Regions from separate parts of the Rothia sp. HMSC076D04 genome, predicted to be linked through region 1. Evidence: predicted binding sites of a transcription regulator. Region 1 holds the regulator's gene; each other region holds the start of a gene.

The links. Region 1 encodes LexA, which represses DNA repair genes until DNA is damaged. Its sites were predicted from a motif close to TCGAACANNTGTTCGA; they were not measured.
Region 2: a site for LexA is predicted at 1,721-1,736, ahead of ruvA (Holliday junction branch migration protein RuvA). Genes of this name have one in related genera too.
Region 3: a site for LexA is predicted at 4,581-4,596, ahead of HMPREF2980_RS06030 (shikimate dehydrogenase). Genes of this name have one in related genera too.

Annotation. Positions count from the first base shown of each region.
Region 1 covers NZ_KV817374.1:17,981-25,047, forward strand. The annotation lists gene infC (translation initiation factor IF-3) at 53-754, opposite strand; gene HMPREF2980_RS07975 (DUF1844 domain-containing protein) at 1,047-1,469, shown strand; gene HMPREF2980_RS07980 (HisA/HisF-related TIM barrel protein) at 1,718-2,500, opposite strand; gene HMPREF2980_RS07985 (type 1 glutamine amidotransferase family protein) at 2,500-3,252, opposite strand; gene HMPREF2980_RS09370 (LysM peptidoglycan-binding domain-containing protein) at 3,372-4,025, opposite strand; gene lexA (transcriptional repressor LexA) at 4,875-5,549, shown strand; gene HMPREF2980_RS08000 (ATP-dependent DNA helicase) at 5,714-7,067, opposite strand, start outside.
Region 2 covers NZ_KV817369.1:365,317-372,383, forward strand. The annotation lists gene HMPREF2980_RS05880 (YebC/PmpR family DNA-binding transcriptional regulator) at 1-705, shown strand, start outside; gene ruvC (crossover junction endodeoxyribonuclease RuvC) at 956-1,645, shown strand; gene ruvA (Holliday junction branch migration protein RuvA) at 1,877-2,497, shown strand; gene ruvB (Holliday junction branch migration DNA helicase RuvB) at 2,670-3,656, shown strand; gene yajC (preprotein translocase subunit YajC) at 4,065-4,424, shown strand; gene secD (protein translocase subunit SecD) at 4,524-6,215, shown strand; gene secF (protein translocase subunit SecF) at 6,218-7,067, shown strand, end outside.
Region 3 covers NZ_KV817369.1:400,778-407,844, forward strand. The annotation lists gene alaS (alanine--tRNA ligase) at 22-2,709, shown strand; gene ruvX (Holliday junction resolvase RuvX) at 2,712-3,275, shown strand; gene mltG (endolytic transglycosylase MltG) at 3,272-4,465, shown strand; gene HMPREF2980_RS06030 (shikimate dehydrogenase) at 4,720-5,655, shown strand; gene aroC (chorismate synthase) at 5,775-6,992, shown strand; gene HMPREF2980_RS09330 (shikimate kinase) at 6,992-7,067, shown strand, end outside.

The sequences.
Region 1 (7,067 bases):
ACCCACCGAGCGGTGGAGGCGCGTGCCCATCCTAAAGTGACGACCCGGTTCCCTACTCGGCGGAAGCCTGTGCCTTCAACTCGGCAGGCATAGCGTCTGCCAAAGAATTAGTTACGGGCTTCGCCTTGGTCGTGTCAATACGCTCGCGACCCTTGCGACCGCCGGCGCCCTGCTCACGGCGAGCCTCTGCCTTACCGCGAAGCGGAGCCAGAACCATCACCATGTTGCGGCCATCCTGACGGGGGCGAGACTCAACAGTGCTCACCTCAGCCAGTTCAGCCGCCAGACGCTCCAGCAGACGCACACCCATCTCGGGGCGCTGCTGCTCACGACCACGGAACTGAATCATTGCCTTGACCTTGTCACCACCGGAAAGGAAACGACGAGCGTGTCCAACCTTGGTTTCGTAGTCGTGGGTATCAATCTTCAGGCGGAAACGGATCTCCTTCAGAACGGCATTAGCCTGCTTCTTGCGGGATTCACGAGCCTTGATTGCGGCTTCGTACTTGTACTTACCGTAATCCATGAGCTTGCACACGGGCGGCTTCGCGTTCGGGGCAACCTCGACCAGGTCGAGTTCGGCGTCCTCAGCCAGACGCAGAGCGTCCTTCAGAGGGACAACGCCTACCTGCTCGCCACCGGGACCGACAAGACGGACCTCGGGAACGCGGATACGATCGTTAATGCGTGGTTCGCTAATGACTAGCTCCTGTGCTCTGTGGGTTTCCCCGTGAATACTATCCGTTGCGGGCACTAAAAAAGCCCCCGCAGTTACACAAGCGGAGGCACAAACCAGCGTACGCCGAAAGCGGCGGACGAACCCGTTCACCTCAAAACTCGCAAACAAACGCCTGCGGCGGTCAACCGGGTGGGAGGCATGCTCCACTTGCAAACTGCCTACAACGATACCGCAGAATCCCCGACAGACGCAAGGAAATAGCGCAAAACACCATAAAAATTGCGGGGACTCCCCCAGAAAGTCCACAGAAGCACCCACTCTTAAGGACGCATTTACCGAAACAAACGAAATATGAGATTCTAAGACTATGAGCACTGAAAACACGAACTTCCGCTTCACTGCGGAAGAAGAAACCCCCGTACACGGCCACACCGAACTCACCGAAGAGCAGGTCGAAGCCGTCAACGAACAGCTGCGCGACATCGCAGACGTACCCGCCATCGAAATCATCAGCTCCGCAGCCATCCACATGATGAGCGCCGCAGCCGTCAAGTGCGGCCTGGCAGCAGACGAAAACGCCGACGACCTCAAGGACCTCGACGAAGCACGCAAGCTCATCACCGCACTGGCAGGCCTCGTCACCGCCGCAGCACCCGAAATCGGATCCCAGCACGCAGCACCCCTGCGCGACGGCCTGCGCACCCTGCAGCTCGCCTTCCGCGAAGCATCCCCCTTCCCGGACGAACCCGGCAAGGGCCCCGGCGAAAAGCTCACCGGCCCGGTGTACTAAACCAGCACGTGTGCTAAACCAACACGTGCAGTAAACCAGGACGTACGCTAAACCAGCTGGTCCACTAAGCCGCAACCTGGTTTATGTCATCACGAAGCCCCGCCTCCCTCGTACTGAGGAAGACGGGGCTTCGTCACATATAAAGCTTGTGCGAGCCTGTGCGGATAAGAAAACTACGCGGACTAGATAAGCGGGCTAGCGCGAACCGGTAGCTTTAGCGGGCACCCAATGTATCAAGAACGGTAGCTTTAGCGGGAACCAGCAGCCTCAAGAGCCTGCTCAAAACTAAAGTTACCCACATACAGCGCCTTACCCAGCACCACGCCCTCCAAACCATAAGGCACCATGGAACGCAGCTTCTCAAGATCAGCCAGCGACGCCACACCACCGGACGCCACCACCCGGCAGGCAGTCTGAGCCAGCACCTCATCCAGCAGCTCCGCACCGGGACCAGCCAGGGAACCGTCCTTGCTCACATCCGTAACGATATAGCGGCGCACGCCCGCACTCTCCAGCCACGCCAGCGCCTCCGCCAGGTCAGGGCCCGACCAGTCGGTACCGCGAGCCACAGTCACCCAGCCCCGCTCAGGGTTATAGCGGGCATCGAGCCCAAGAGCCAGAAGATCAGAATCGGCATAACGAGCCAGAGTGCTTTCAAGCCAGGAAGAATCCGCCAGAGCCGCACTGGTCACGTTCACGCGATCCGGGTTCAGGCTCAGGGCGCGCTCCAGACTCTCAGCATTACGCACACCGCCGCTGACCTGAATACGAACCGGAGCGGAGTCGCGGGCATTCTCGGCACGGACGGCAGCAACCACCTCAGCCAGAACCTCAGTATTCGTGCCGCGACCAAACGCCAAATCAAGGTCAACCAGGTGAATCCAGCGAGCACCAGCCTTCACCCAGGTCAGAGCCGCCTCAACAGGGTCAAGGCGTTGCTCACCACCGGACAGGGTGCCACCCACCGGGCGCACCGCATAGCCTTCAGAAATATCAACAGCGGGCAGAAGTTCAAGAACGGGTGCAGACATTAGTTACCTCCCGCAGCAGTAGCGGAGTCGCCAGAAAACAGGCGACCGGTCACCGTCAGGGACGCAACCCAGCGGCGCATAAACTCCGCCCCCAGCTCGCCAGAACCTACCGGACAGAACTGCACCGCCGTCAGCGGACCGTTCTCAACCGCCGCGATATAGGCGGGCTCGGTGACAGTCCAAGTCACCGCCGGAGGGGCAATATATTCAATGCTCTGATCAAAAGCCCACTCAAAAACGCCGTGCTCAGACTTGAAGTGAGCCTCGCCCTCAAGATCCTTGAGCAGCACACTATCGGAGGAAGAACGCAGGGCAGAAACACCGGGCACCAAGTCGCGGGTAGAAAGCTCCACGCTCTCGCCGGGCCACTCCCCCATGCACTGAACCTGAACCTGCCCCATCTGCGGATGCTCCACCGTAACCGAATCGAAGAGGCAACTCAGTGCTGCACCGGCAACCAACACCGGACGACCACCGGCAACACGGCGACCAATCACACGCTCAGCGTCCTTAGCTTTCAGGTCTTCATACGCCTCAAGAGAGCTCGCACCGCCGGTAACCACCATGCCGTCAGCCTCACGCAGCTGATCGGGCACAGCGGTCACGATGACCTCCGCCCCCGCATCCTGAAGAAGCTTCACCAGGGCGCCACGAGTTCCGGGTTCCCCCAAAACGGCAACCACAGGACGAGCAGTCTGAGCATTCTGTACAGATTCAGTTTCGACGGGTGCGGATTCAACGGGAACAGGCATCGGTGCGCTCCTATTTCATAGGCTCAAGAATTCGGCTCAAGCGCTCTAGCTTGAGAGATAGCGGATTCGGAGTCAAGACATCAAGCTCATGCAGAAGCCAACCACACGCGGGTCCATGCTTAGCGCTGAGTCTGAGGAATTTCCAGACGCTGACCGGCATCAACAGAGGTGCTGGTCAACGAGTTCAACTCCATAATACGAACCACAGTATCACGGGTGTCACCCTGCGGATCCACCGCCTGAGCAATATCCCACAGGGTCTCTCCGTGCTTGACCACAACGACGGTTCGAGTCACCGAAGCGTTCTCCACGGAGGCAGAAGCCGCCGGACCAAAGAAGCTAATAGCGCCGAGCACAATCAGTGCCGCCAAAGTCAGCAGAGGCAGACCCTTCAGGAAACCGCGCACAGTGCCAAGACGACGAATAGAAGAGGGAACCGCGCGCAGAAGCTCGCCACCCTTAGCCAGAAGAGCACTCTTCGCGCCAGGCGCCTGAGCCGCAGAAGATGTCTGAGCAGAAACGGCGGGGGTAGAAGCAGCAGAGGCAGAAACAGCAGGAGCGTGGGCGGGCTGAGCCACCTGCGCAGGACGGGGTGCATGAGCCGCACGAGAAGAGCGAACAGACTGCGAAGACGCAGGCACACGAGAACGCCCCTGCATGGTGCGGGCCGACACGGTGCTGGCGGACGCAGTGCGGGCGGGGTGAAGTACCACCAAACCTGCCGGAAGGTGTGCAGAAGTGCCACGAGAAGCAATAGGTGCTGCAGTAGTCATTGTGGTTCCTTTCTCTCAGCTCGCCCCGGGGTTGCCCCGCGGGTCTAGCAATGCCGAGCGATACCCGCTCGGAGGTCCTAGTTGAGTGATAACTATGGAGTGGTGATTGTTAGGCGATAACTATTGGGTAGCTAGTCCCTAGTTAGGTCAGAGCGTCGGATGCACCGGGCTGCGCTGGGTCGCACTGGGTGACCCCGGAACCCCATCCCCTGCGCTCTCTCTTCGCCAGATGCTCCCTAGAGCATCCAAGGTAGATCATGCGAAGAGAGAGGCAGAGGATTCGAATACATTCGAACACCCATTCACTCTCCTCTCCCGAAAGACTCCGGGTTGAATCTTCGAATATTTTTCGAACATTCACCCGTAAATCCTGAATTCCAGGAGAGATTCAAGAGTATATACGAACTCTTGTTCTAAAGTCTAGCAGAGATGTACTAAAAATTTCTTCGAGTTTCGAAGAAAAAATCTAGAATATTTGTTTGAGTTTTTCGGTGTAGTGTTCTACACTGGTGTCAAGAGACGTTCCACACGCTCCTGATGAGTCCTACTCACAGCAGGTTTCTGTACCCGTTACGGTTTGATTCTGTATCGAATGCAGGTGCTGCTGACTGAGTTTTATAGGGCGGAGGCGCATACTCGTTGCCTGCGTATCGCTCCGGTATCGCTCCGGCACGGATAGAATTCCTCCACCCCCTGACGAGATAAGACCCATTTCGGCAGAACCAAAAAATTTTTAGGACTTCACCAGAAAACGTGTGAAGCACCCATCCGTGCCCCGACCGGACTGTGTCTCAAACAGACTGCAGAGACCGGAGTACAGAATTCGGGGCACAGACCGAAGGAAAAGAAATGGCAACAGCACCCCGTCCGGCGCTGACCGCGCGCCAGCAGAAGATTCTTGACGCGATCCGCACCGAGATTGAACAGAAGGGTTACCCGCCGTCCATGCGCCAGATTGGTGACATGGTGGGTCTTGCGTCCCTGTCCTCGGTCACTCACCAGCTCGGTCGCCTCGAGACCATGGGCTACATTCGCCGCGACCCCAAGCTCCCCCGTGCCATTGAGGTGCTGGATGAGAACGGCATCGGCATCCACGGTAGCGCTTCCTCTTCCCTGCCCGAGCTGCCGAACTTCGAAGTCGGCGATGAGGACCTCGTACCCGTTCCCCTGGTTGGACGAATTGCAGCGGGCGGCCCCATCACTGCCGAGCAGTCCGTGGAGGATGTGCTCGCTCTGCCCCGCCAGCTGGTCGGTAGCGGCAAGCTGTTCATGCTCAAGGTCAAGGGTGATTCCATGATTGACGCCGCAATCTGCGACGGCGACTGGGTGGTTGTCCGCGAGCAGCACACCGCAGACAACGGCGATATTGTTGCTGCGCTACTTGACGACGAGGCAACCGTGAAGGTGTTCCGTCAGGTCGACGGCCATACCTGGCTCATGCCGCGCAACTCCAACTACGAGCCGATTATGGGCGACCGCGCAACCGTCATGGGTAAGGTCGTATCCGTGCTGCGCAGTCTCTAGACAGCACAGCCTCTAAAAGACATAGCCGCGAGGCTTTTAGCTCTCTATAGAAATCACCCCGGTGATACGTAAACGTTCACGTATCACCGGGGTGATTTCTATATGTCTAAATTTATATGCCCAAAACGGGGCGGCGGCGCGGCAAGGAATGGATCTCGCCCGAGCTAACGCTCAATACTCGCCGAAAGACGAGCCAGCGCACCAATCACGGCTGCCTTATTCTGCGTCGACCACATCGGCGGCATCGCCTTCATCAAGAAACCGCCGTAACGTTTAGTCGCCACACGAGAATCCAGTACAGCCACCACGCCGCGGTCAGACACCGAACGAATCAGGCGGCCCGCGCCCTGCGCCATACGAATCGCCGCATGGTGAGCAGAAACCGCCATAAAGCCGTTACCGCGGTGACGGTTCACCGCCTCCGTACGAGCCTGCGCAATCGGGTCGTCCGGGCGGGGGAACGGAATGCGGTCCATCACCACCAGGCGGCAAGAGTCACCCGGAACATCCACGCCCTGCCATAGGCTCATCGTTCCGAACAGGCATGAGTCAACGTCCTCGCTGAACTCCTCCACCAGAGCCTTGAGCGAAGACTCACCCTGCAGAAGAATGTTCAGGTCGCTATGCTCACGCATGTACTCGGCGGCACGCTCAGCGGCACGCTTCGAGGAGAACAGGCCCAGGGCGCCGCCCTCCGACGCCTCGCACAGCTCACGCAGACGCTCCAGCTGACCCTCGTGCACACCAAATCCCGGAGGCTTCAAATCTCCGGCAACGTACATGATGCCCTGCTTGCGGTAGTCGAAAGGTGAACCCACATCGATACTCGTCCAGCGCGGCGCACCCTCCCCTTGCAGTCCCAGGGCAGCGGCTGCAACATCAAAAGAGTCACCCACCGTCAGGGTCGCACTCGTCAAAATCACGGTGCGGTCAGCGAACAGACCGTCACGTAGCTGCAAACCGACGCTCAACGGAGCGATATTCAGGGTCGCCGGGTCGGTATCGGAAGCAGCCACGTAGCGGCCGTTCTCCCAACCGCCCTGACGAGAAATCCACAGAACGTCCTGCTCGCCCGAAGCCTCCAGAATGCGGCTGCTCATATCGTGCACCTCAGAGACACGCGAGCGCGCCATCTGCAGGCCGGCGTCAACGTCCTGACCGTCCGGTTTGGTATCGGACAGGGCGGTGCGGGCGGCATCGTTGACCGCAGAAATAGCGGTCAAAAGGCGACCGTCCAGGCCTTTCAGCAGGCCCTCGGCAAGACCCTCGAACGCGGTCTCCAGGGTGCCGGCTGCCATTTCCAGTGCGCCGGAATCAGCCTTCGAATGCTTCTTCACGCTACGTGCCGCACGGCGAACCATCGCAACCGTCAAAGAACCAGACACAGCACCGGTCACGCGGTCCACCAGCTCATGAGCCTCATCAATAATGACCGTCTCATGTTCGGGCAGAACCTTCATGCCTTCAAAAGCGTTAATCGCCAGCAGGGCGTGGTTCGTGATGACAATGTCAGCCTCA
Region 2 (7,067 bases), on a different contig from region 1:
GCTAAGCGCGCGAAGGCTTTCGCGAAGTTCATTAAGGCAATTGAAGTTGCAGCACGTATGGGCGGCGCTGATATTGCTGGTAACCCCGCTCTTGACCTGGCTGTGTCGAAGGCGAAGAAGAACTCCGTTCCTAACGACAACATTGACCGCGCAATCAAGCGTGGCGCTGGCCTGACCGGTGAGACCATTGACTACACCGAAATCATGTACGAAGCACGCGGCCCGCAGGGTACCGCTCTGTACATTGAGTGTCTGACCGATAACCGTAACCGCGCAGCGTCTGAGGTTCGCCTGGCTGTGACCCGTAACGGCGGCACCATGGCAGACCAGGGTTCGGTTGCGTTCCTGTTCGAGCGTAAGGGCGTTGCTGAGGTCACCAAGACTGACGGTCTGACCGAGGACGACGTTCTGATGGCTGTTCTGGATGCAGGCGCCGAAGAGGTTCTGGACGAGGGCGACGTGTTCACCGTTGTTTCCGCACCGACCGATCTGCCCGAGATCCGTAAGGCACTGGACGAGGCTGGCCTGGAGTACAACAACGACGACCCGGTCTTCCGCCCGACCATGCAGGTTGACCTGGACGCTGAGGGCGCTAAGAAGTTCATGAAGCTGGCAGACGCTATTGAAGAGCTCGACGACGTTCAGAACGTCTACTCGAACGCTAACGTTTCTGCTGAGGTTATGGCAGAGCTGGAAGCTGAGTAATCACAGCTGAGTAATCACTCGGATTCTGATATCTGATGCTTGAAGAAGCCGCTCCTTTGACCGAGCCGCCGCACGGTGGCTGGCTGGTTGGGGGAGTGGCTTCTTAGCGTCTGGAGATGTGGCGTTTGAGGGCGCGCGGAGTACCGTACTTGCGGTGACCGTTCTCGTGGCGTGCCCCGGTGCCGAGTGCTAGGATTCTGGAGGACTGAAATCTAGAGATTCTCTAGGGAGTTTGCCGAAAGGGGAGATGATGGCTGCCGCTCAACCTGCCTCACGCGATAGCATGCGTGAGAACCGTACCGCCGCCGCCGTGGAGCGCGTGCCGGGTGCAACCCGCATCATGGGTGTTGACCCGGGTCTGACCCGCTGCGGCTTCTCCATGCTCGATATGACCGCCGACCGTAAGGCGCACTTCGTGAACGTGGGTGTTGCCGGCACGATCCCGGCGGAGTCCCTGGACCAGCGTATTCTCTGGATTTTCAACGCCGCCTCCCACTGGCTCGACACCTATAAGCCGGATGCCCTGGCGATTGAGCGTATCTTCGCTCAGGAGCAGGTGAACACGGTGATTGGTACGGCGCACGCTTCGGGCGCGGTGATTTCTGCTGCGGCGATGCGCGGCGTGCCGGTGTTCTTCCATACCCCCTCAGAGGTGAAGGCGGCGGTGACCGGTAGCGGCCGCGCCGATAAGGCGTCGGTGGGCCGCATGGTGACCCGTATTCTGGGGCTGGATTCCATGCCGAAACCTGCCGATGCTGCTGATGCCCTGGCGATTGCGATCTGTCACGGCTGGCGTGGCGGCGGTATTGGTTCGGGTATCAACATGGCGGCCCAGACGCAGACTCACCAGGGTTCACGCCCGGCGCAGGCTCGCCGTGGCGGGTTGTTGACTCCGGCGCAGCGTGCCTGGATGGAGGCGGAGGCGCGCGCTCGCCGCTAGAGATGCCGCCGCTAGAGGTGCCTTCGTGGGTCTGTGCCTTGCCTCCTGCTGACTCGCATGTATTCGCTAAGAAGTTCGAATATATGCTTGATTTCAGAAGAAATATTCTAATATACTTGTAGTGTCTCCCCGTTGAACTGGGGGAGTGCGTTCTGTGGGTGCCGGAGTTCCCGGTGTCCTCACACTGCCGCGAGCCTCATTCCTGGGCGCGGTGTTGAAAGGTGGAGAGAAATGATTGCATCCCTGACCGGTCGTGTGGCTCAGGTGGGCCTTGATCATGCGGTGATTAACGTGAACGGTTTTGGCATGCTCGTGTACGCTACCGCGCGTACTCTCTCCAAGCTGCGCACCGGTGAGGAAGCTACCGTGCTGACCACCATGATTGTGCGTGAAGAGTCGATGACTCTGTACGGTTTTTCGGAGCCTGCCGAGCGTGAAGTGTTCGATATGATGCTTTCGGTTTCCGGTATTGGTCCGCGTATTGCTCTGGCGGTGTTGAGCGTTCACACTGCCGCTGAGGTGGAGCGCGCCGTGGCGACCGGTGACGATAAGGCGTTCACGAAGGTTCCCGGTATTGGTCCGAAGGGTGCCCGCCGTATTGTGCTGGAGCTTGCCGGCAAGCTGATTCTCAGCGATGGCCAGACCGATGAGCTGCCGCTGAGCCAGGGCATTGTCTGGAAGCCGCAGGTGCTTGACGCCCTCACCTCCCTGGGCTGGAGCGAGAAGGACGCTTCCGCCGCTATTGACGCTTACGTGCAGCACAACCCTGCCGCAGAGACTGAGCCGGTGGGCGTGGCTCTGCGTGGTGTGCTCGCCTCCTTGGGTACTCAGAACACGGTGGGCCGCCACTAGACGGCGCGCCCCTGTCAGATGTATCCCACTCAAACTTTTGTGAAAGAAGAATTCTATGAGCCAGAATCCCTATGAGCCGCAGCCCGCGGCGTCCCTGGTTTCCGGCGGGTATTTTCCCGGTCAGGTGCCCGGCACTCAGGCGTCTTCAGCTCCCGCCCAGCGCCTTGTGGCGATGGAAGAAGAGCCCGAAGAGAAGATGATTGAGGCGGCACTGCGCCCTAAGTCCCTGGACGACTTTGTGGGTCAGCGTCGTGTGCGTCAGCAGCTGTCCCTGGTGCTGGAGGCTTCGAAGATGCGTGGTCGTAGCGCCGACCATGTGCTGCTGTCTGGCCCTCCCGGTCTGGGTAAGACCACTCTCGCGATGATTATTGCGGCAGAGATGGAGGCGCCGCTGCGCATTACCTCCGGTCCGGCGATTCAGCATTCGGGTGATTTGGCGGCGATTCTGTCTTCGCTGACTCCCGGTGAGGTGTTGTTCCTGGATGAGATTCACCGTATGAGCCGCCCTGCTGAGGAAATGCTCTACATGGCGATGGAAGATTTCCGTGTGGACATTGTGGTCGGTAAGGGTGCGGGTGCGACTTCCATTCCGCTGGAGCTGCCGCAGTTCACTCTGGTGGGTGCGACGACCCGTGCGGGTCTGCTACCCGGTCCTCTGCGTGACCGCTTCGGCTTTACCGGTCACCTGGAGTTCTACTCGGTGGAGGAGCTGGAGCTGGTGCTGCGCCGTAGCGCTGGTCTGATGGATATGCAGATTACCTCCGAGGGTTTCACGGAGATTGCCGGTCGTTCCCGCGGCACGCCGCGTATTGCGAACCGCCTGCTGCGTCGTGTGCGTGACTGGGCGTTGGTGAACGGCGTGGACCGCATCAATGCGACCGATGCCGCAACCGCGCTGGACATGTACGAGGTAGATTCGCGCGGCCTGGACCGTCTGGACCGCGCCGTGCTGGAGGCGCTGATTCACAAGTTCGGCGGCGGCCCGGTGGGTCTGTCCACCCTCGCCATTGCGGTGGGTGAAGAGACGGAGACCGTGGAGACGGTTGCCGAGCCCTACCTGGTGCGTGAGGGCCTGATCGGTCGTACCCCGCGCGGTCGTGTGGCTCTGCCCGCGGCGTGGGAGCACCTCGGCTTGGAAGCGCCGGAGATTCAGCTCTAGACCCGTATCAGCTTTAGGGCCGCATCAGTTGATAACACAGTAGTAGCCCGTGGGAGGTATCAGCCTCCCGCGGGCTTCTCTGCGCCCCGGTAGCTTTTCTGCAGGCGCGGCAGCTCTTCTGCGCAGGCGCGGCAGCTCTTCTGCGCGGGCGCGGTAGCTCTTCTACCGGTTCTGCAGGCGCTGTCGGGTTCCAATGGGCTCTGCCGGGCTCTGCTGGTCTTTACCGGCGACATAAAATTACGCCGAGAGAGTCCAAAACTCAGGTTAACCTCACAAAAACGCTGGTTCGGGGCGCTAAAGCTCATGCTCTCGCGTAGGATGGATACGTACTGTATCTACGATTCCACACCTTCTGGTACGCTCAACCCTCGCGGTGAGCGGCACGGGTGCGGATGTGAAAGTGAGACCATGGATTTTAACCTCCTGATTATGATCGCCATGATGGCGCTGCTGGCATGGATGATGTTCTCTGCACAGAAGCGTCAGCGTAAGCAGATGGAGGAACTGCGCGCAATGCAGCAGTCTCTCGTCCCCGGCACCCAGGTGATGACTGGTTCCGGCATCTACGGCACCGTTGTCAGCACTGACCTTGAGAACAACAAGCTGCAGCTTCAGATTGCGGACGGTGTTGTTATCACCCTGGCACTGAACGCGATTATGACTGTCGTTGAGGAGGAAGCCCCCGCGGCGCCCCTGACCGAGGACGTGTACGAGGCTACCGCATCCGAAGCTCCCGCTTCCGATACCTCTTCTGATACTGCTAAGTAATTCAGAGCGTATGAGCCCGGCGCCCAGTGAGCGGCGTCGGGTTTTCGCGTTACGGAATCTGTAGAACACTCAATACTATTCACACGAAGAAGGAACATTATGGCTAAGCGTTCACCGCTTGCAGCCGCGCGAGGGGCACTCCTCTCGATGGTCCTGCTCATGGTTGTTATGGCTGCCGGTATTTTCGGCACCACCTACTCGGGAGGTTCTTGGGCACCGAAGCTCGCCCTGGACCTTTCGGGTGGTACTCAAATGATTCTTTCTCCGAAGGTCAATGGCTCTTCGGATGAGAACGTCTCCCAGGAGCAGTTGAACCAGGCGGTTGAGATTATTCGTCAGCGCGTTGATGGTGCCGGCGTTTCGGAGGCGGAGGTTACCACCTCCTTCGGCTCGGGCAATAACGTAGTTGTTTCGGTTCCCGGAACGATTAGCGCTGAGACTCGTCAGCTGATTCAGGCGTCTGCAAATATGACGTTCCGCCCGGTGCTGCTGTCTGGTGCCGGTACTGCGGTGGCTGAGGATGCCCGCACTGCGGACGATAAGCTGCCCAAGCCCTCCGCGGAGCCGACTGACGGCTCTGACCGTAACTGGATTACTGCGGACCTGTACAAGCAGTACGAGGCGAAGGACTGCACCGCGGCACGTAATGAGGATGCCGATAGTGCTGACCCGACTAAGCCGATGGTGGCGTGTTCCACTGACGGTCAGGAGAAGTACATTCTGGGTCCTGTGGAGCTGAGCGGTAGCGATATTTCTACCGCAAGCCACTCGCAGGAGACGACCGGTCAGGGCGTGACTACGGGCCGTTGGGCTGTGAACATTCAGTTCAACGATGCTGCTCGTGAGAAGTTCCAGAACATTACTTCTCGCCTGAACGCGATTCGTGCGCAGAACGCAAATGATCCGCGTGCCCGCTTCGCGATTCTGCTGGACGGCAAGGTGCTGTCCTCCCCGGTGTCGCAGGCAGTGATTTCTGACGGTAAGCCGCAGATTACCGGTAACTTCACTGAGCAGGAGGCGAAGGCTCTCGCCGATCAGCTCAAGTACGGTGCCCTGCCGATTAGCTTCACGATCCAGTCGGAGCAGCAGATTTCTGCGACCCTGGGTTCGGAGCAGCTGCGTGTGGGTCTGCTGACCGGCCTGATTGGTCTGCTGCTGGTGTTTGTCTACTCGCTGTTCCAGTACCGTCTGCTGGGCTTTGTCACGATGATGTCGCTGGTTGTGGCTGGCATCATTTCGTATGAGGCGATTGCGCTGCTGGGTTGGGCGTTGAACTACCGCCTGTCCCTGGCTGGTGTGGCGGGTCTGATTGTGGCGATTGGTGCTACGGCTGACTCGTTCATCGTCTACTTCGAGCGTATCCGTGATGAGATCCGTGCGGGCCGCACAATCCCGTCGGCGGTGAACCACGGTTGGCAGCGTGCATCCCGCACTATCCTGGCGTCGAAGGCTGTGAACCTGCTGGCTGCTGTGGTGCTGTACGTGGTGTCGGTTGGTTCGGTGAAGGGCTTCGCGTTCACCCTTGGTTTGACTGCGATTGCTGACCTTGTGGTCGTGTACCTGTTCACCCACCCGATGCTGACTCTGCTGGCGAATACTCGTTACTTCGGTGAGGGTCACCGCCACTCGGGCTTGTCGCCTGAGTCGCTGGGCGCTACGCCGCTGTACCGTGGTGCCGGTCGCCTCCGCAGCCCGGAGGAGAAGCAGCTGAGCATTGCTGAGCGTCGCCGTGCAGAGCGTGCTGCCGCTGAGGCTGACGAGTCTGCTTCTGATGAGAAGAAGGAGAGCTAAGCATGGCTACCGATGTGAAACCTAATGCTTTTGCCCGCTTCGGTAATGACCTGCATTCGGGTGCCCGCTCGTACCCCTTCGTGGGTAAGCGCCGCCTGTGGCTGGTGCTGGCTACTGTGCTGATGGCGGTTTCGGTTCTGATTCCGGCTGTTGGTGGCGGCTTCAACCTGGGTATTGATTTCCGTGGCGGTTCGGAGTTCGTGGTCTCGAAGACCGTGCACGTTGATACTGCTACGGGTGAGCGCATTATTCACGAGAAGGCGAAGGACGCTTCGGATGTTCGCGTGACCAATATTGCGCCGGGTACGATTCGTGCCCAGATGAGCAAGCTCAGCGATGATGAGACTCTGCAGGTGAAGGCGGCTCTGCAGGAGGGTTACGGCGTCTCTGAGAATGACGTGACCTCTTCGTTTGTGGGTCCGACCTGGGGTGCGGATGTGACCCGTCAGGCGTTCTGGGGCCTGGTCGCGTTTGTGGTGCTTGCGCTGATTGGTATGGCGTTCTACTTCCGCACCTGGAAGATGTCGCTGGCGTCTATTGCGGGCCTGTTCTTCACCGTGGTGGTGACGGTTGGCCTGTACGCCGCGTTCGGCTTCGAGATCACTCCGAGTGCAATTATTGGTTTCTTGACGATTCTGAGCTACTCGCTGTACGACTCGGTGGTGGTGTTTGATAAGATCCGTGAGAACACCGAGGATGTGCTGGAACGCCGCGACACGACCTTTGCCGAGCAGATTAACCTGGCCGTGAACCAGACCCTGGTCCGTTCGATTAACACCGCTATTGTGGGTGTTCTGCCGGTGGGCGCGATCTTGTTCATTGGTGCGTTCATCCTGGGTGCGGGTACTCTGC
Region 3 (7,067 bases), on a different contig from region 1:
CAGATTACTCTAAGGAACGAGATGCTCTCACAGGAGATTTCTAAGCGTTGGATCGATTTCTTCGCTTCCCGCGGCCATACTGTGGTGCCTTCGGCATCGCTGATTTCGAACGAGCCCGGCGCTATGTTCACCATCGCCGGTATGGTGCCGTTCATTCCCTACTTCCTGGGCCGTGAGACCCCTCCGTTCTCCCGCGCGACCAGCGTGCAGAAGTGCATCCGCACCTTGGACATTGAAGAGGTCGGTAAGACTGCGCGTCACGGTACCTTCTTCCAGATGGCTGGTAACTTCTCGTTTGGTGATTACTTCAAGGAGCAGGCTATTCCGTTTGCTTACGAGCTGCTGACCACCCCTCAGGATAAGGGCGGTTTCGGCCTGGATCCGGAGCGCCTGTGGGTCACCATTTATGAGGGTGACGATGAGGCTTTCGACATTTGGCACAACAAGGTGGGCTTCCCGGCTGAGCGTATTCAGCGTATGGGCATGAAGGAAAACTACTGGTCCACCGGTCAGCCCGGCCCCGCAGGCCCCGACTCGGAGATCTTCTACGACCGTGGCCCCGCGTATGGTAAGGAAGGCGGCCCGGCGGCTGACGACGACCGTTACATTGAGATTTGGAACCTCGTGTTCATGCAGTACCAGCGTGGCGAGGGCATCGGTAAGGATGACTTCGAGATTCTGGGTGACCTGCCGAAGAAGAACATCGATACCGGTCTGGGCGTTGAGCGTCTTGCCATGCTGCTGCAGGGTGTTGAGAACTTCTACGAGACCGACCAGGTTCGCCCCGTTCTGGATGCTGCTTCTAAGCTGTCCGGTAAGAAGTACCACGGCTCTGAGTCCGCTGAGGACGAGGGCTACGAGGACGACGTGCGTATGCGCGTGGTTGCGGACCACATCCGCTCTTCGCTGATGCTGATTGCTGATGGCGTGACCCCCTCGAACGAGGGTCGCGGCTACATTCTGCGCCGTCTGATGCGCCGTGCGATTCGTGCGATGCGTCTGCTGGGCGTTACTGAGCCCTGCCTGCCCGTGCTGTTCCCGGCTTCGCGTGATGCGATGAAGGGTGCGTTCCCGTACGTTGCTGACGACTTCGAGCGTATTTCCCGCATTGCGTACGCTGAGGAGAAGGCGTTCCTGCACACCATTGAGACCGGTACTGAGCGTCTGGAAGAGGCAGTTGCTGCCGCTAAGAAGGACGGCTCTAACGCTGTTTCTGGTGCTGAGGCGTTTGCTCTGCACGACACCTACGGCTTCCCGATTGACCTGACCCTGGAGATGGCTGCTGAGGCTGGCGTGAAGGTGGATGAGAAGTCCTTCCGTGAGCTGATGGCTGAGCAGCGTCACCGTGCACAGGCTGACGCTAAGGCGAAGAAGGGCGCGTTCGCTGACCTGTCCGAGCTGCGTAAGCTCGTGGACGAGCGTGGCTCCATCTTCACTGGCTACACCGAGCTGCGTACTGAGACTAAGTTGCGTGCAATCCTGGTGGACGGCGTTTCCGTGCCCGCCGCTAAGGCTGGCGACAAGATTGAGGTTGTTCTGGACGAGACCCCGTTCTACGCGGAGGCTGGTGGCCAGGCAGCTGATACCGGTGTTATTACCGGCAACGGCTTCATCATTGACGTTCAGGACGTTCAGCAGCCCGTGAAGGGTCTGAGCGTTCACCGCGCCGTTGTGCGTGAGGGTGAGGTTCACACCGGTGCCGATGTTGTGGCACAGGTTGATGTTCAGCGCCGCCGCGACGGTGAGAAGGCACACTCCGGTACCCACATCATTCACGCTGCCCTGCACCAGGTGCTCGGCAACGAGGCTACTCAGCGTGGCTCTTTCAACAAGGAAGGCTACCTGCGCTTCGACTTCGCGTGGAGCGAGGGCCTGTCCGAGTCCGCTAAGCGTGAGGTTGAAGAGGTTGCTAACCTCGCGATCCGCGATAACCACGAGGTGATTACTCGTGAGATGCCGCTGGCTGAGGCTAAGGCTCTGGGCGCTATGAGCCTCTTCGGCGAGAAGTACGGCGACGTGGTGCGTGTTGTTGAAATCGGCGGCGAGTTCTCCCGCGAGCTGTGCGGTGGTACCCACGTTGGTTCGTCCGCTGAGATTGGCTCCCTGACCCTGCTGACCGAGGGTTCTGTTGGCTCCGGTAACCGCCGTGTTGAGGCTCTGGTGGGTCTGGACTCCTTCAACCACCTGGCTGCTGAGCGTACCCTGGTGAACCAGCTGACCGGCCTGATGAAGGTTCAGTCTTCCGCTGATCTGCCGGAGAAGATTAACCAGACTCTGGCTAAGCTGAAGGCGGCTGAGAAGGAACTGGCTCAGCTGCGCCGCGAGAAGCTGCAGGCTGAGGCTGGCAAGCTGCTGGAGAACGCACAGACCATCGGTTCTGTTCGCGTTCTGGCGCATGACGCTGGTGAACTGGACGCTAACGGTGTTCGTGACCTGGCTCTGGATCTGCGTTCGCGCTTCGGCTCCGAGGCTGCTGTTGTCGCCGTGGTGGGTGTGGCTAATGGCCGCCCCGTCGTCCTGGTGGCAACCAACGAGGGTGCTCGTGAGGCTGGCGTGAAGGCTGGCGCTCTGGTCCGCGTCGCTGCCGGTGTTCTCGGCGGCGGTGGCGGCGGTAAGGACGACGTCGCTCAGGGTGGTGGCCAGGACGCATCCAAGATTGGTGCTGCACTGGACGCTGTCCGCGACGCTATCGCACAGGCTCAGGCCTAAACATGGCAGAATTCCAGCGCGGAGTGCGGATGGGTGTCGATGTGGGTAACGCCCGCGTCGGCACCGCCCTCAGCGACCCCGACGGTATTCTCGCCACCCCGCTCAAGACGCTGCGCCGCGACGCGAAGAAGAACTCTGACCGCCGTGTTTTGCGCAAGCTGATTGAGGTGAACGAGGTGGTGGAGGTTTTCGTCGGGCTTCCGAAGACCATGCGTGGTGGGGATTCTCCCTCCACGGAGATGGCTCGGGAGTACGCTCAGGCTCTGCGCTCCGAGCTGGATGCCGAAGAGAAAACACACATTAACATTTGGCTGGTGGATGAGCGACTCACCACCGTGAGCGCTCACCGTGCACTGCACGAGGCTGGGGTTTCCAGCCGAGATTTCAAGACTATGGTTGACCAGGTGGCGGCTGTGAACATTTTGCAGTACAGCCTGGATGCCCTCAAGGCGGGGCAGTCCGTAGCCGGGTACAAGGTGAGCGATCCGGCCCACGAAGAAAACCGACCGTCCGAGTCAGAAGGGACCGCGGTTGGTGCCGTCAACGAAACGGAGAACCTTCAGTGACCGAACAGAATAAACATCCCGAAGAGAGCGGGCTCGACCTCTTTAGGCCCACGGCTGAGGACGAACGTAAGGGTATTACCGGCATTACGATGGAACAGGAAATCGTGTCGGTGGCTACGTTGCGTGCGCGTAAGCGCCGCCGCCGCGCCGTTTTGCTGAGCGCAATTTCCCTGTTTGTCGTGGCTCTAGTCATCATTTCTGGTGCCCTGATTACTCGCTACGACCCGTTCAAGAATCGTGACTACTCGGGTGGCGGTAACGGCACGACCGTGACCTTCACGATTCGTTCCGGCCAGTCCACCGCGCAGGTGGCGCAGGAGCTTGAGGCGGCGGGCATCATTGCTGATGCTGATAAGTTCGTTGAGGTGTACACCAAGGAGAGCAAGGGCAAGTACCTGCAGCCTGGCACCTACGAACTGCAGCAGCACATGAGCAGCTCGAGCGCGATTACGACCATTATCGAGGCGAACAGCAACGTACTGTACCTGGCGATTCCGCAGGGTAAGCGCGTGAGCGAGACCATCGATCTGATTGTTTCTGGCTCCGATGGCGCGTTCACCCGCAAGCAGGTTGAGGACGCGGTCAGCAACTACACCCAGTACGGTGTGCCGAGCAACTTCCCCTCGATTGAGGGTTGGCTGCACCCGGGTGAGTACCGCTTCCCGAAGGACACCGACATCAAGAAGGTCATTCAGACCATGGTTGATAAGACCAAGGCTGACCTGAAGGAAGCCGGCGTGAGCGGCGACCAGAAGACCTTCGAGGTTCTGACCATCGCCTCCATCGTGGAGCTTGAGGCTCAGCCGAAGGACTACGTGGCGGTTGCAGGTATCATTGAGAACCGCCTGAACAACCCCGATGGTGAGACCTCGGGTCTGATTCAGTCGGATGCGACCGTGACCTACGGTCTGGGCGTCCGCTCGTACCACCTGACTGAAGAGCAGAAGGCAGATAAGAGCAATAAGTACAACACTTATGCGAATAAGGGTCTTCCGAAGGGTCCGATTGGTTCCCCGCAGCTGGCTTCGATTAAGGCTGCTGCGGCTCCTGAGAAGAACCCGTACTACTACTGGGTGACTGTGGACCTGGACTCCGGTGAGACTAAGTACTCCCGCACTTACGCTGAGCACCAGCGTTACGTTGAAGAGTACAACCAGTGGTGTTCTAAGCACCCGAACCGCTGTAGCTAAGTTGTAGCTCATTGGTTTAGCTGGTAGCTACGATTTGGTAGCTTCGGCGTGAAGGTTCCTTGCTGAGGCGGGTACCGCCTCCACGAGAGTGGAGAGGTACCCGCCTTTGCTATACCCGAATATTGGTTTGTCCCTTAAAATGGGTTAGAGTGCGCCCATGAACGCGGGTTCGTGGCGTGCGTGTCCGCAAGCCCGCAAGCCCCGAGCGTTGAGTGTTGAGAGCGTTCCCCAGCGTTGAGAGCGAGAGAGTATCGATGAAGACTGAACCGTACCGTGAGGCCCCGTATCTTCGCCGCGCCTACGTGCTGGGGCACCCTATTGCGCATTCCTTGTCGCCTGCGCTGCATCGTGCCGCGTATGACTTTTTGGGTGAGCAGAATTTGAGTTATGATCGCCGCGATACTCTGCCCGATGATTTGCCCGCGATTATGCACGGTGTACGCCACCCGAAGGGTACGGAGGACGCCCCGTATATTGCGGGTCTGTCGGTGACGATGCCGTTGAAGACCGCCGTCATTAAGTATTGCGATGAGCTGAGTGAGACTGCCCGCGTGACCGGTGCGGTGAATACGGTGTATCCGCGAGGTGAGAAGGTGCTGGGCGATAACACGGATGTGATCGGCATTGTGAACGCGCTGCGCCACACCGGTTTGGAGCCGGAGCCGCTCAAGGATTCTGCCGCGATTGTGGGTGGGGGAGCGACCGCTATTTCCGCCCTGACCGCTCTGCATCAGCTGGGGTATTCCCGTGTGAGCGTGTACGCCCGTTCGCTGCATAAGCTCGGTAGCGTGCAGGAGGCGGCGGACCGCCTGGGCGTTCAGCTGGAGCAGGTTTCCCTGGCTGAGCTGCCGCAGAATCTTGCGGAGCGCGGTCATCACCCGGTGGTGTCTACTCTTCCTGCCCATGCGGCGGACGAGTGGGCGAGCCAGCTGAGCGGGCTGAAGGGCGCCTCCGCAACGCACCGGCCGGTACTGCTCGATGTTGCGTATAACCCGTGGCCTTCGGTGCTGGCGAGCGCCTGGGAGGCGAACGGCGGCACGGTGGTTTCTGGCCTGGAGATGCTGCTGTATCAGGCGGTGGAGCAGGTTCTGCTGTTTACCGGCCGTGAACTGCAGCCCGCCGAACTGCTGGGTCTAATCAATGCGATGTGCGCGGCGGTTGATCTTGCGCCTCGTGCTTCCGTTTCGTGAAAAAAGCGTGCTTTCACTCGCTCAGTAAACGGGCATTTTATACACTATTTATACACGTGAAGAATTATTATTCCTTCCTCCTGCGCTGCGGTGCGGGTGCGATGAAAAGAGGTTAACCTATGGCCCTGCGTTGGCTCACTGCCGGAGAATCCCACGGCGAGGCGCTCGTCGGCATTATTGAGGGCGTACCCGCCGGTGTGGAACTCACCAGCGACATGGTGCGTGACGCCCTGGCTCGTCGCCGCCTCGGCTACGGCCGCGGTGCCCGCATGAAGTTTGAGGAGGACCGCGTGCGCATCCTGGGCGGTGTGCGTCACGGCCTGACTCAGGGCGGCCCGGTCGCGATTGAGATTGCGAACACCGAGTGGCCCAAGTGGACTGACGTGATGAGCTCCGACCCTGTGGATCCGAAGCTGATTGAGGGTCGTGCGCGTAATGCTGCGCTGACCCGTCCGCGCCCCGGTCACGCCGATTTTGCGGGTATGCAGAAGTACAACTTCTCTGAGGCTCGCCCGGTGCTGGAGCGCGCCTCCGCGCGTGAGACTGCGACTCGCGTGGCTCTTGGCGTGGTTGCCGCCCAGATTTTGAAGGCTCTGGGTGTTGAGCTGGTTTCTCACACCGTGGCTGTGGGTGGCGTGCACGCTCCCGAGGGCGCCCCGGTGCCTTCGCCCCGCAACGTTGACCAGCTGGACGCTGATCCGCTGCGCTGCTTCGACAAGGCAACCTCCGACGCGATGGTTCAGCGCGTGGACGAGGCGCACAAGGACGGCGAGACTCTCGGCGGCGTGGTTGAGGTGCTCGCGTACGGTATGCCTCCCGGACTGGGTTCGTACGTGCACTGGGACCGCCGCCTGGACGCGCGCCTTGCCGCAGCGCTGATGGGTATTCAGGCCATTAAGGGCGTTGAGGTTGGCGACGGTTTCGCGACCGCTGACCGCCCGGGCACTGCCGCTCACGACGAGATTTCTATCGGTGAGCACGGCGTTACCCGCGATACCAACCGTGCCGGTGGTATTGAGGGCGGCATGAGCATTGGTGACCTGCTGCGTGTGCGCGCTGCAATGAAGCCCATTGCGACCGTGCCGAAGGCCCTGAAGACCATTGACACTTCCACCGGTGAAGAGGCTCGCGCCCACCACCAGCGTTCGGACGTGTGTGCTGTTCCCGCCGCCGGCGTGGTGGCGGAGGCTATGGTCGCCCTGGTGCTCGCTGAGGCTGCACTGGAGAAGTTTGGCGGCGACTCGATTGGTGAGACTCGCCGCAACATGGATTCCTACCTGGACGCTATTCCGGCGTCTCTGGCGTGGGAGTCTAACGTGGCTGGTTGGGACGCGTAGTGCCCCTTCCGGCGGAGTCTGAGGACCGCGGCGCGAAGGGTCGCGGTTCCGGGGAGGTTTCTGTGGAGCAGGGTG